DNA from 3 places in the Margalitia sp. FSL K6-0131 genome. Region 3 is predicted to be linked to each of the others. Evidence: riboswitches for the same ligand, from Rfam matches in the RefSeq annotation. Region 3 holds a riboswitch; each other region holds the start of a gene.
What was found. A riboswitch is a leader RNA that binds a small molecule or an ion and turns the genes downstream of it on or off. The one in region 3 is predicted to bind preQ1.

Region 1: another riboswitch for preQ1. It lies ahead of queF (preQ(1) synthase); the one in region 3 lies ahead of queC (7-cyano-7-deazaguanine synthase QueC).
Region 2: another riboswitch for preQ1. It lies ahead of NSQ59_RS23060 (QueT transporter family protein); the one in region 3 lies ahead of queC (7-cyano-7-deazaguanine synthase QueC).

Annotation. Positions count from the first base shown of each region.
Region 1 is NZ_JBBOZS010000001.1:4,568,132-4,572,402, forward strand. It holds gene NSQ59_RS22390 (DapH/DapD/GlmU-related protein) at 1-202, opposite strand, end outside; gene NSQ59_RS22395 (queuosine precursor transporter) at 510-1,151, opposite strand; gene queF (preQ(1) synthase) at 1,153-1,653, opposite strand; PreQ1 riboswitch class I at 1,772-1,819, opposite strand; gene NSQ59_RS22405 (bifunctional cystathionine gamma-lyase/homocysteine desulfhydrase) at 1,891-3,027, opposite strand; gene NSQ59_RS22410 (PLP-dependent cysteine synthase family protein) at 3,199-4,116, opposite strand; gene NSQ59_RS22415 (S-ribosylhomocysteine lyase) at 4,133-4,271, opposite strand, start outside.
Region 2 is NZ_JBBOZS010000001.1:4,714,494-4,718,764, forward strand. It holds gene NSQ59_RS23040 (alpha-glycosidase) at 1-166, shown strand, start outside; gene NSQ59_RS23045 (hypothetical protein) at 232-366, shown strand; gene NSQ59_RS23050 (MerR family transcriptional regulator) at 1,064-1,828, opposite strand; gene NSQ59_RS23055 (PaaI family thioesterase) at 1,989-2,450, shown strand; PreQ1 riboswitch class I at 2,516-2,560, shown strand; gene NSQ59_RS23060 (QueT transporter family protein) at 2,569-3,054, shown strand; gene NSQ59_RS23065 (MFS transporter) at 3,109-4,271, opposite strand, start outside.
Region 3 is NZ_JBBOZS010000001.1:2,835,772-2,840,042, forward strand. It holds gene folE (GTP cyclohydrolase I) at 1-237, opposite strand, end outside; gene queE (7-carboxy-7-deazaguanine synthase QueE) at 241-960, opposite strand; gene queD (6-carboxytetrahydropterin synthase QueD) at 953-1,393, opposite strand; gene queC (7-cyano-7-deazaguanine synthase QueC) at 1,415-2,071, opposite strand; PreQ1 riboswitch class I at 2,124-2,166, opposite strand; gene NSQ59_RS13870 (GNAT family N-acetyltransferase) at 2,324-2,926, opposite strand; gene NSQ59_RS13875 (M15 family metallopeptidase) at 3,353-4,159, opposite strand.

The sequences.
Region 1 (4,271 bases), 1.7 Mb from region 3:
AATTTGGTCCCACCACAGCGTTAACACTAATCTTTGGATATTCTGCATTTGGATTTTCTTCAATTGGAGGATTAAAAGAGAGAATTTGCCTTTGTGGATAGACTCCTGTTTGTTTAAACTTAAGATCCTCACCACCTACAGGTTGTTGCTGTCTCATTGCAGGAGGATAAGGATAGTATGGGTAGCCTTGATAGTATTGCATATGAAGTCCCTCCCCATCTTGTATAATTGTATCAATACATGGGTATTCGCTGTGAAGAGAAAATATTCATAATGAAATATTTGGGTGGTTTAGTACGGACACCAGATCCGTTATCTGTGACAAAAAGGGGGTATTTCTAATGTTTGCGGACATAGGATCCGTTATTTAGCATAAAAACAGTGATTTCCATGTGTTTTTTCATAAATAACGTACCCTGTGTCCGCTAGACTCTTAAATTAAGGTCATTTTATTAAAATAACGGATTCTCTGTCCGCTTAAGATTGTTCATTTAGGGAAATCCCCATACTTAAGATACTGCAGAGCTTCCTTGAGCATTATTTTTTGATTCTTGCTTCCGAGTCACACTCACCAATAAATAAACAATTGGTGTTGCCACAATGGAAGCAAGGAATTTAAATACATATTGTGTAAAAATAAGTGTTACGAGTACAGCTAATGGCATTGTTCCCATGAATGCAATCGCTATAAAAATAGTTGTATCCACTAGCTGACTTAACATAGTTGAAGCATTGTTCCTTAGCCATAGCTTCTTCGTACCATGCTTTTTCTTCAATTTGTTAAAAACAAAAACATCTAAGTTTTGACTGACTGCATACGATGCTAGGCTTGCTACAATCACTCTGAAGCTCCCGCCTAAAATGGTTTTAAACTCTGATTGATGTCCGAAAACCGGGGCAGCCGGCAATTGGATTGCAATAAAAATAAAGATTAAAGCAAGTACTTGTGTGATTAGGCCAGCTTGAACCGTTTTTCTCCCTGTTTCCTTTCCATACACCTCAACGATGACATCCACAATCGGATAGGTAAAAATATAGATGACAACTGCTGCAGGTAAAACTGCCAGGTGGCCAATGCTAAACAGCTTCACCGCTACAATATTTGCCAGAATTAATAAACCGACAAATAATCCATTTAAATATAATAACATCTTATCGGTTATCCACTTTCTCTGGATATAAATCATGATTCATTAAGCGGAAATTGGCCATTTCCTCATACTTCGTTCCCGGTCTACCATAATTGCAATAAGGATCAATAGAAATACCGCCACGAGGCGTAAATTTCCCCCATACCTCAATATAACGCGGATCTAAAAGTTTAATAAGATCATTCATAATAATGTTCACACAATCCTCGTGGAAATCTCCATGATTTCTAAAACTAAATAGATAAAGCTTCAGAGATTTACTCTCGACAATCTTTTTATCTGGTATGTAGCTGATATACATGGTTGCATAGTCTGGCTGGCTTGTAATGGGACATAGTGATGTGAACTCCGGACAGTTAAACTTTACAAAATAATCCCGATTCGAATGTAAATTATCTACGGATTCTAAAATTTCGGGAGAATACTCAAATTTGTACTTGGTACCTTGATTCCCTAACAAGGTTAAATCCTTTAACCCTTCTTCCTGTTTTCTTCCTGACATAAAAAAAGCCTCCTTAAGATGTACCTTGACATTTTAGAGAGGGAATTTTCCATAGCAAACATATTAAAATGGATAAAAGAAAAGCCATGCCCATTATGGACATGGCTATAATTGTCATGTATCCATAGTTTTTTATAGAGGGTTTTGTGCTATGAACCTCTCCCGTCATGTTCGGGTATTTAATTGAACATAATATAGAATATTAAATTCTTTACAGTCCGTCAACTAGAAATTTTATTATTCATCTTGTAATGCATTCTCAAGATCTTCAAGAAGATCCTCAATATCCTCTATCCCAACGGAAATGCGGATAAGTCCATCCTCTATTCCTAGCTCATGACGGCGTTCTTTTGGAATGGAGGCATGTGTCATTAAAGCTGGAATAGAAATTAAGCTCTCCACTGCACCTAAGCTTTCTGCAAGTGTAAAGTATTTTACCTTCTTCAATACATCCAGTGCTTTTGCTTCTGATTCCACTGTAAAGGAGATCATCCCTCCAAAACCATCTGCTTGTTTGCTGTGGATATCGTGGCCCGGATGATTAGCTAAGCCGGGATAATAAACTTTTTGAACATGTTTATTATCTTGAAGAAAATTAACAACCTTTTTCGTATTTTCTTCAATCTCTTCCATACGAACGCCTAATGTCTTAATTCCACGAATTAATAGCCAGCTATCTTGCGGACCTAAAATACCACCTGTTGAATTTTGAATAAAATGAACATCTTCGGCTAACTTGTCATCATTCACAACTACAAGACCTGCTACTACATCGCTATGACCGCCAAGATATTTTGTTGCACTGTGAAGGACAATATCTGCTCCAAGTTCAAGCGGATTTTGCCAATACGGAGTACTGAAGGTATTGTCAACAATCAGTTTAAGGTTATTTTCTTTGGCGATTTCACTTACAGCCTGAATATCGGTAATTTTTAAAAGCGGATTTGTTGGGGTTTCTACATAAATCGCTTTTGTATTTGGTTTTACCGCATTTTTCACTGTGTCTAAATCGCTGGTGTCAACGAATGTTACTTCGAGATTAAAGCGGTTTAGAACCTTGGTCATAACACGGAATGTTCCGCCGTACACATCATCCGTCGCAATAATATGGTCCCCTGCAGAAAATAATTGGATAACTGCCGTGATGGCTGCCATACCTGAACCAAATGCAAATCCCCGCTTACCGCCTTCAATATCTGCAATTAGCTTTTCCAATGATTCACGCGTAGGGTTTCCCGTTCTTGAATATTCATATTTAAAATTACCAACACCATCTTGTTTATACGTACTTACTTGATAAATTGGTGTGGAAACAGCGCCAGTATAAGGATCACGACTAATTCCACCATGAATAAATTTCGTTTTTTTCCTCATGTTCATTCCTACTTTCTAAGGCTTCTTTCTTAAACTATGTTGCTTTTGTAAACGAAAACCTTATAGAAATCCTTATTTGGGTTAAGAATGAATACTCTTTTTAAGAAAAGTTGCCCCGGAGATAAGTTTAAGATTTTATAACATTTACGAAAAACAACAATTTATACGAAATCAGCCTTCATATATTTTGCTACTAATGTAACGTTCGCTGCTATCCGGAAAAATGGTTACTATATTTGTTCCAGGTTTTGCTATTGCTGCCTCACGAAGACACGCTTCCATCGCTGCTCCCGAAGAGCTGCCTACTAAAAGACCCTCTAGTTTTGCCAATTCAGCCAAACGAGTGAATGCCGCTTCATCCGGAATGGTATGGATTGCATCAAAATAATTCCGGTCCATAAAAGGCGGCAGAAATTCCATCCCAATTCCCTCTGTTCGATGCGATCCCGACTCGCCGCCATTTAAAATCGACCCTTCAGGCTCTACTATAACCGTCTTCACATTTGGGAGTTTTTCTTTCAAATATCTAGAGGTCCCCATAAATGTCCCACCGGAGCCAGCTCCAACAACAAAAATATGAACATTCCCATCAAGTGCTTCATAAATTTCAGGTCCAAGACTTGCATAATACGTATCCGGATTAGCATAGTTTTGGAACTGACCTGGATAAAACGCACCCGGAATCGTTTCTAATAATTCCTTCGCTTTGGCAATCGCACCTTCCATCCCCAGTTCAGTTGGAGTATTTACGACTTTTGCCCCAAGCGCCCTCATTAATGTTTGTTTCTCAAGGCTGAATTTTTCCGGTACCACAAATATAGCTTGAACACCAAATTGAATAGCCGCAAGTGCTAGACCAATTCCCGTGTTTCCGGCTGTCGGCTCAATAATGGTTCCGCCTTTTTTCAGCTTTCCTTCCGCAAAGGCTATTTTCAACAAATACTGTCCTAAACGATCCTTTACACTACCACCAGGATTAAAATATTCAAGTTTCGCAAATAAACGTACACCCTCTGGCAATGTAAAGTTTGTAATCTCCACCAATGGTGTATTGCCTATTAATTCATGCACATTTCGCGCGTATTTCATCTTTAAAACCTCTTTTTTATGCAAAGATTTCTTTCCATTCGTTTCTCTTAGACAGCATTTTTCTAGCAATCTCTTGTGCACCTTCTAAGCTATGGCTAGCAGCCCATCCGCACTGTACTTCATTACATGCAGGTACTTCAGTTGCTGTTAGAACA
Region 2 (4,271 bases), 1.9 Mb from region 3:
AGACGAAACATTACTATTTATGCTTAATAATAGTGATAAAGAAGTGGAGATACCGTTTGTTAATGGCATTCGAACCGCACTTGATTTATGGAATAATTGTCAGGTGGAGATTGAAGATGAAATGGATCTTCCTCCATTTGGGTTTGCTATTTGGAAAATCAAATAAGATGTTGAATTTTCATGTTTACGGCGGTAATATTATGATATATTTTCCATAATAAGGAGTTCCACATGTTAAAAAAGAGAAAGAAAAATAAGGAGTCCTTTTTCAAAAGTATATTAGTAGAAATCATTGGGGAAATCATTGGGAATATCCTGACCGCTATTCCGAGAATGCTGTTTCATTTTTTTAAACATATTTTTTAAAAGCAACCGGGGGCAATAAACCCCGGTTGTTTTATTGACATTTTCCTCTACTTTTAAGAAGCAGAAAAAGAATTTCACCTTGTATGAAGCATCAAGATAAATAAAAGTATATCTAGCACTAGATGAACCGCAGCGGTTGGTCAATGTAAGTGAATATTACTTAATTTTGTGCAACTTATGCTTAAGGATTAATTTGGATATCATCATTTAATACAGTTTCATAGTTTCTGATTTCATGTTCTGATCACAATTTCGAATACGAGTTCCTACTCTATTGTTACCGTTTCCTTCGCCTTACCACGATTCCGGGCACGATTCTCTCTCTATTATTACCGTTTCCTTCGTCTGACCACATTTTCGGGCACGATTTCCCCACTATTGTTACCGTTTCCTTCGTCTGACCACGACTTCGGGCACGATTCTCTCTCTATCGTTACCGATTCCCTTGCCTATCCACGATTTCGGGCACGATTTCCCCACTATTGTTACCGTTTCCTTCGTCTGACCACATTTTCGGGCACGATTTCCCCACTATTGTTACCGTTTCCTTTGCCTTACCACGATTTCGGGCACGATTCTCTCTCTATTGTTACCGTATCCTTTGCCTATCCACGATTTTGGGCATTATTCCTGTCTCGACTTATTATCTCCTAGAGAAAAAAGCGATCGGGTCCTCCCAATCGCCTTTCTTTCATTTTTATTTTTTCATTCCTGTATAAATAAGAATCGCATCACGCAAAAATTCCGCTGCACCTGATTGTACTTTGTTATAATAAGCTGCAAATCGTTCATCATCCACATACATCTGCGCTAGCCCTGCATGTGCTTCTTTACTGTAACTTGCCCAAGTGTACCCTAACCATTTACGATGTAATTCCGCAGTTTTCTGTGCTAAATCACTTGCAGGATCTCCGGTGGCCATTGCTTCCTTTAAAGTCACAAGAACTTCCTCACCCAATTTTTCCAATTCTGCATATTGTTCTTTTGTTAGTCCTTTGATTTTTTGATTGGATTGGTCAATTGTCTCATCCCCATACTTGGCTCTAATTTCCGCTCCATATTTCTTTTCATTTTCTTCAATCATTTTTTGCTTAAAGCCTTCAAATTTTTCTTTGTCTGACATGGTTATTCTCCCTTCTGTGACAGCTATTGTTTTATCTACATTGGAAATTAATTGATCTAGTTGCGCACGCTTTGCCAGAAGCTTTTCGCGGTGTTCCTTCAATGCATTGGTGCGGTCAAATGACGGATCAGTCATAATATTTTTGATATTTTCCAAACTGACTCCTAATTCTCTATAGAAAAGAATCTGCTGGAGACGATCAACCTCTCGAGGACCATAGATCCGATATCCGGATGAATTGATTCTTGCCGGCTTAAGAATCCCAATTTCATCGTAATATCTCAAAGTTCTCGTACTGATTCCGGCCAATTTCCCTAGTTTTTGCACTGTGTACTCCACGTGTTATCCCTCCTGACAACATCAATATACACCTTTACGTAACGTTAATGTAAATAGGTTTGATGAAAAAAGTTATTTAAATGAAAATCATTGCGTTATTCTTAATATCGAAAATTCCAAATAGTATATAATTACCTTATCATCAAAGGAATTGGGAGGAATTAAGTTGAAGCATGACATTAATGAAATGGAGATACACCGCCAGTATAAGGACGAAATTTTTCAGAAGTTAAAAAGTGAACCTTATGCCCAGTTTTTAGGAATTGAATTAATAGAAATGGGTGAAGGAATGGCAGTTGCAGAGCTGGATGTAGCAGACCATATGGTAAATGCCCATGGAACCGTGCATGGAGCCATTATTTTCGCCATTGCTGATTTTGTGTTTGCAGTTGCCTGCAATTCTTACGGAAAAACATCAGTGGGGCTTTCCACTACCGTTAATTTTATGGCACCAGGTAAGAAAGGCTCCCGGTTAAAAGCAACTGCCATGGAAGAAAAACGAAACCACCGAACCGCTTGGTATAACATAAAAGTCGAAAGTGACGGGGAATTGATTGCTACGATGGAAGCATTAGCTTATCGTAAAGATCATTATTTTGTCCCGGTTAAAGAAGAAAGCTGAGACTTTTGGAAGAAAAATCAATTGACTAGATGATTAAATAGGCCTATCATTATACTTTGTGTATGTAATACGTGGTTCGAAACCATCCCACGATAAAAAACTAAGGGAGAGAATTTATATGAAAGTTAAAACGCTTGTAGGGAATGGAATTGTCGCTGCCCTTTACATTGCTGTTTCGTTTTTTATTCAGCCATTTGGATTTACGAATATTCAATTTCGTGTTTCTGAAATGTTTAATCATTTAGTTGTATTTAATAAGAAGTTCATCTATGGTGTTTTATTAGGTGTATTTCTTACGAATCTATTTTTATCACCGATGCGGGCCTATGATCTTGTTTTCGGATTTGGCCAATCGATTATATCATTACTGATTACGATCATTGTTAGCCGCTTTATCAAAAATATTTGGACCCGTATGATCGTGAATACGATTGTATTTACCATTACCATGTTCTTGATTGCAATCGAGCTCCATTTAGCCTTTCATTTGCCATTTTTATTTACTTGGCTTACAACAGCAATTGGAGAATTTGTTGTAATGGCAATCGGTGCACCAATTATGTATCTACTAAACCAACGCATACACTTTGAAAAGAGAGTTTAATATATGGTATCAAGCACCAAAGTAAAAATTGGCAGCCAAAAGCTGCCGATTTTTTTACATATTCTGAGTTGCCGGAACGACATCCAAGCTTTTCTTTCTTCCGAATAATAACGTGTACACAATTAGTAAGGCTACTAAACAGAAGATGGAAAAACCATAGATGAAATGATAACCCGTATACGAAGCTAATAATCCTAACCCCGTGGATCCGATTGCCATCCCCAAGTCCATAGAGGAGAAATACATAGCATTTGCGGTACCTTGCTTATCCTTCGTTACGATGCTGACTGCAATTGCTTGAAGGGTAGGTGTTACGGTTCCGTACGCAATCCCGTAGAATAATCCTGCTAAGAGCAATGTCCATGAGCTATGTGTGATTGCTAATAGGAAGAGTCCGATAATACCGCACACAGTGGAAGGATAAATAATTAGTTTATGGCCAAACGTGTCAAACAAACGTCCGGATATCGGACGTGCAACTACCATAACAATTGCCATCACTAAGAAAAATAATGAAACTGACCCACTAATATTCTCTTCCTTGCCAAGCTCCCTTAAAAAGCTAATAACGCCCCCTAAAGTAATCGTAAAAAAGGCGGTTAAAATACATGGAATAAAGGCTGTCTTATCAAATGCGTATTTTTTGAATGCGCCTTTTTCCATCTTTTTAGGAGCTGCTGCAGATTGCGGTTTCTTAATAGTAAAACTGAGAATCATTGTAATAACCGCTAATAAAGCAGAAATAATCAATAATAGATTAAAAGAAAAATATTGGAGAACTGCAAGACCAAGCATCGGTCCCATACTTGTTCCCACACTCGTTGCTAAACCGTAATATCCAATACCTTCCCCAAGCTTTTTCTTCGGAATAATATTCGTTGCCATAGTGGCAAGAATCGTAGACATAATCCCGAAGCCAATCCCATGAAAAATTCTTAAAAGGATTAAAAAGGAAATCGATTCCTGGCCATAGCTTAATCCTACGGTAATGGCAACAAAGGCAAAGGAAAAAATACTCATCATCTTAATATTGATCTGATGTATTAAGGATCCGATGAATGGGCGTGTGCAAATTGCGGCCAACATGAAGACAGTGGTCATTAGACCCCCTTCAGTCGGATTGTCTTTTACTTCCGTAATAAAAGCCGGAAATCCTGCTGTAAGTAATTGCAGACATAGGAAAAATAAAAAAGCCATTATCACAATGGCGACAAACT
Region 3 (4,271 bases):
CTCTCTGGATGTATTTTTATCTAATGGGAATGTTGTAATAATAGGCGGATTGGAAAATAATCCATTACATGTTTCATTTACAAGCATTTTAGCTACTCTTTCCGGCGTGTCTTTAATAGAGGGATCATTTAAATCTAATCCAAGTTCCTCTATAATACTAGCAAAATGCTGCGAAATTTTTTGTTTTTTTATTTCTACATCAATCTCTTTATTTTCAACCGTATATACGTGGTTCATCGTTTAAACACCCCGCTTATTTGCCCAAACTAATGTGTGTAGTTGCGGTAAAGCTCGTACACCATTCATTTCAGGATCTTCCATCACTTTACTCCATAACCAATCTAGAGACATAAGCAATCGTGATGAAATATCACCTGATTCATAAGGATCTTTATTCCCTACCGATAAATAAAAATCAATAGTATCATATCGTTTATGGACCATTCTGGCATAATCAAAATCCTCATCATTAAAGACAACTACTTTTAGACTGATTCTTTTTCCTGCTAAATTTTCTATTATACTATCTAATACATCAAAGTCCGTATTCATCCCGCTGCTAGGAGGTTTCGGGCTAATCGTTAAATCATCCACTGACCGAAACCAATCTTGCCAACGGCTTCCTTGTGTTTCTAATCCTACTTTTATATCGTGCTCATGTAATAGTTCAATGAATTCCATCATCGGTTTTCCGATTAAAGCGGGATTTCCTCCACTGATTGTCACGTGATTAAAATTTTGATTTCCAAGCTGCTTTAGTTCGTGAAAAATTTCCGATGGAGTTAGTAATCTAATATTATCTTTTTCAGACCCATCCCATGTAAAAGCAGAATCACACCAAACACATCGATAATCACAGCCTGCCGTCCGAACAAACATGGTTTTTCTGCCTATTACCATTCCTTCTCCTTGAATCGTGGGACCAAATACTTCAATAACAGGAATTTTACTGCTACTCATGTTTTTCGTTCCCTTCGTTAAATTGGGGTCTATATATTACGTAAGATGTAGGTGTTTCCCGGACTAACACTTGTAGACAAATAGGTTTATTAGATAAAGTATCTAAATAATTCGCAACCAATTCATAAATGGTTTGGGCAACTACCTCTGTTGAAGGAGTCAACTTTTCAAATTCAGGAAAATCATTTAACAGCTGATGATCATATCTCCCGTGCACTAATTTCTTTAAATCACTAAAATTCACTAACATCCCCATTTCATCCAGTTCATCCCCGGCAATCGTTAAATTAACAAAATAGGTGTGCCCATGAGTAAAAGAACACCTCCCTGCCTTTTCGTTAGGGATAAAATGAGCAGTTGAGAAATTCATATCTTTATTTAATTCAAAACGATATGGATGTGGAGCTGGTTGTGGGTAAAATTGCTGTAACATGCTGGTCATCTCCTAAAACGGTTATTTTCTTATTTTCAAGTATTCTTCTAGACCATTTTTTCTTAGCTTACAGGCAGGACACTCTCCACACCCATCCGCTATGATCCCGTTATAGCAAGTTAAAGTTTTTTCACGTACAAAATCAAAAGCATCAAGTTCATCTGCTAGTTTCCAAGTTTCACATTTATCCAACCACATTAGCGGGGTATGAATTACAAAATCCTGATCCATCGAAAGATTTAAAGTAACATTCAAAGACTTCACAAAAATATCTCGGCAATCGGGATATCCGCTAAAATCAGTTTCACAGACTCCAGTTACAATATGTTTAGCCCCCACTTGACTAGCTAATACACCTGCAAAGGACATAAACAACAGATTTCTTCCAGGAACAAAGGTAGATGGCAGACTTCCGTTCTCCCCATCTTTTACCTGGATATCGTCTCTGGTTAAAGCATTTGGAGCCAATTGATTTAATAAGGACATATCTAAAATATGGTGTTTGACACCAAGCTGATTACTAATATTTTTGGCACATTCAATTTCCAACTTGTGCCTCTGATTATAATCGAAGGTTACTGCAACAACTTCTTCAAATCTTTCCTTCGCCCAAAATAAACAAGTGGTACTATCCTGGCCGCCGCTAAAGACAACAACCGCTTTTTCTTTTTTCTTCATCTTAAACTCTCCTTTGAACAGAAAAACAGGACTACTAACGAAAGCAGTCCTGTTTCCCTTAGTTTTTTTAAGAGGGTAGCTAGAACCTCTACCGCGTTATGCGGATTTTTTATTTAGTTGACATTTTGATTATACAGGATGTTTACCATTTTTGCATATGGAAAACGGTTACTAATGCCAAGAGGTAGCGCTTGTTTTCCAATATGTGAATACTTTGTAAAAGTTGATGCCTACTTTGAAATGCTCACAATATTATTGATACTCTCTATCTAGTATTGAATAAAAATGTTGATCATGCCATTGGTTATTCCAGAACAATTCTTCTTGAAATGTTCCCTCTCTTCTCATGCCCAATCTCTCCATTAATTTTACAGATTTAAGATTGTTACAATTACACATTCCAACTACTTTATGAGCTTGTAATCTTTCGAATGCAAACTCTATTAAAAGTTTCGTTGCTTCATACCCAAAACCATTTCCTTGGTAAATTGGAAGAATTGCAAAACCAATCTCCCAACTCTTTCTATGCTCTACATAACACCATATTTGGGCTAGTCCAATTGGTTTAACTTCTCCCTCTATGGTGCTTTTGACAATAAAATCATAACTATACGGAGTATTCATCTTCTGTAGGTACTTTTCTCTAACGACATTCATATCTGATTCAATATATTCTTCAAATAACCAAATATCTTTATTGCATTCTAGTTCACAAATAAAATCCAAATCATCCGGAGTAACCCTTGAAAGAATTACATTTTTTCCATCCAGCTTTATAATAATCACTTCCTTGTTTAGTTTTTTAAGATTCATATTGTTTAAAATATACAGCTTAGATATACTGATTTCAACCATATTTTTCCCATATTAACTATTATAGGAACTTTTTAATATGACAGCTATGCTGTTGTTAGGCCATGTAGGATAAACACTGAAAAGCTTTTTAGGTATTTCTTTATTCCCAGTAAAAAATAAACAACCCTAGGTTAAATAAATTTCCTTTCATAGCAACTGATTTTTACATACTGATTATTAGAAAGAATTTTTATCTCTTTATCTGTAAAGAATTTTTTACTTATAAATTTGTATTCGTATCCCCGTTTCATTCATTGTATATAAAAATACCCTGTAGAGTAGGCTTTTTTACGTGTCTACTCTACAGGGTACATTTTACAATAGGAGCTCATCATTCATCATCCCAAATTTTATTGATTCATTTCTCCCTCATTATAAAAAATACATATTTTTAGAAGAATTTTATATTTTTTAAGATGGACGTTATTATTTTCCGTCTGAGTTCACAGGTGCAACATGATAATATTCTTCTAGTGTTAAATCTTGCTTAAATAACTCAGTGGCTAAATTAACTCCAACATAACGAATATGCCAAGGTTCATATTGATAGCCAGTAATTTTTTCTTTGTTTTTTGGATAGCGAATGATAAATCCATAATTATGGGCGTTATTCTTAAGCCAGGTTGCCTCTTTTGTATTTGCAAAACAGTCTTCTGCTGCACAAGATCCATCCAATCCGCTAACGTCAATGGTTAATCCTGATTGATGTTCGCTTGTTCCAGGAACAGCGCTATATGTTTTTGCTTTTTCAATTCCATCCTTTTTAACATAATTATTGAATAGGGTTGTTTGAGCTTGATAAGAACGATAGGCTGAAACACCTGCTAGAGGTATATTTTGTTCATTAGCCGCATGGAACATTTTTTCAAGATACTTCGCCGCTTCTGCTCTCATCATTCTTTTTTCTATTTTTTCATTAAAAATAAATGGAACATTTGGGTAAACGAGATCTTTCGGTTCATAACCTTGCGGAAATGCATATTTTTTGTCTACAAGAACGGTGATACTTTCAGGATCTGCGACAGTAAGTAATCCCGGTTCTGATTGTGTAGCATTAGTATCCACTTTTATTGTAGGGGTTTCTAGTTGACTCTCGTTACTATGAGATGGTTGTTCCTTTTTGCTTATATTATCTGTAAGTTGTTTTTGTTGTTTGTTTTGTGCATTTCCGGAACAGCCAGAAATAATTAGAATCAGCGTGAACAGTACCATTGTAACTATTTTTTTTATCATGTAGTTGCCTCCTAAGCAAAGTGTAATGAAGTCTTTTCTAAAGACCACATGATAAAAAATAATTGTTTAATGTTTCTATTTTTCACTTAGTTATTGCAAGAATGCAAAAAAA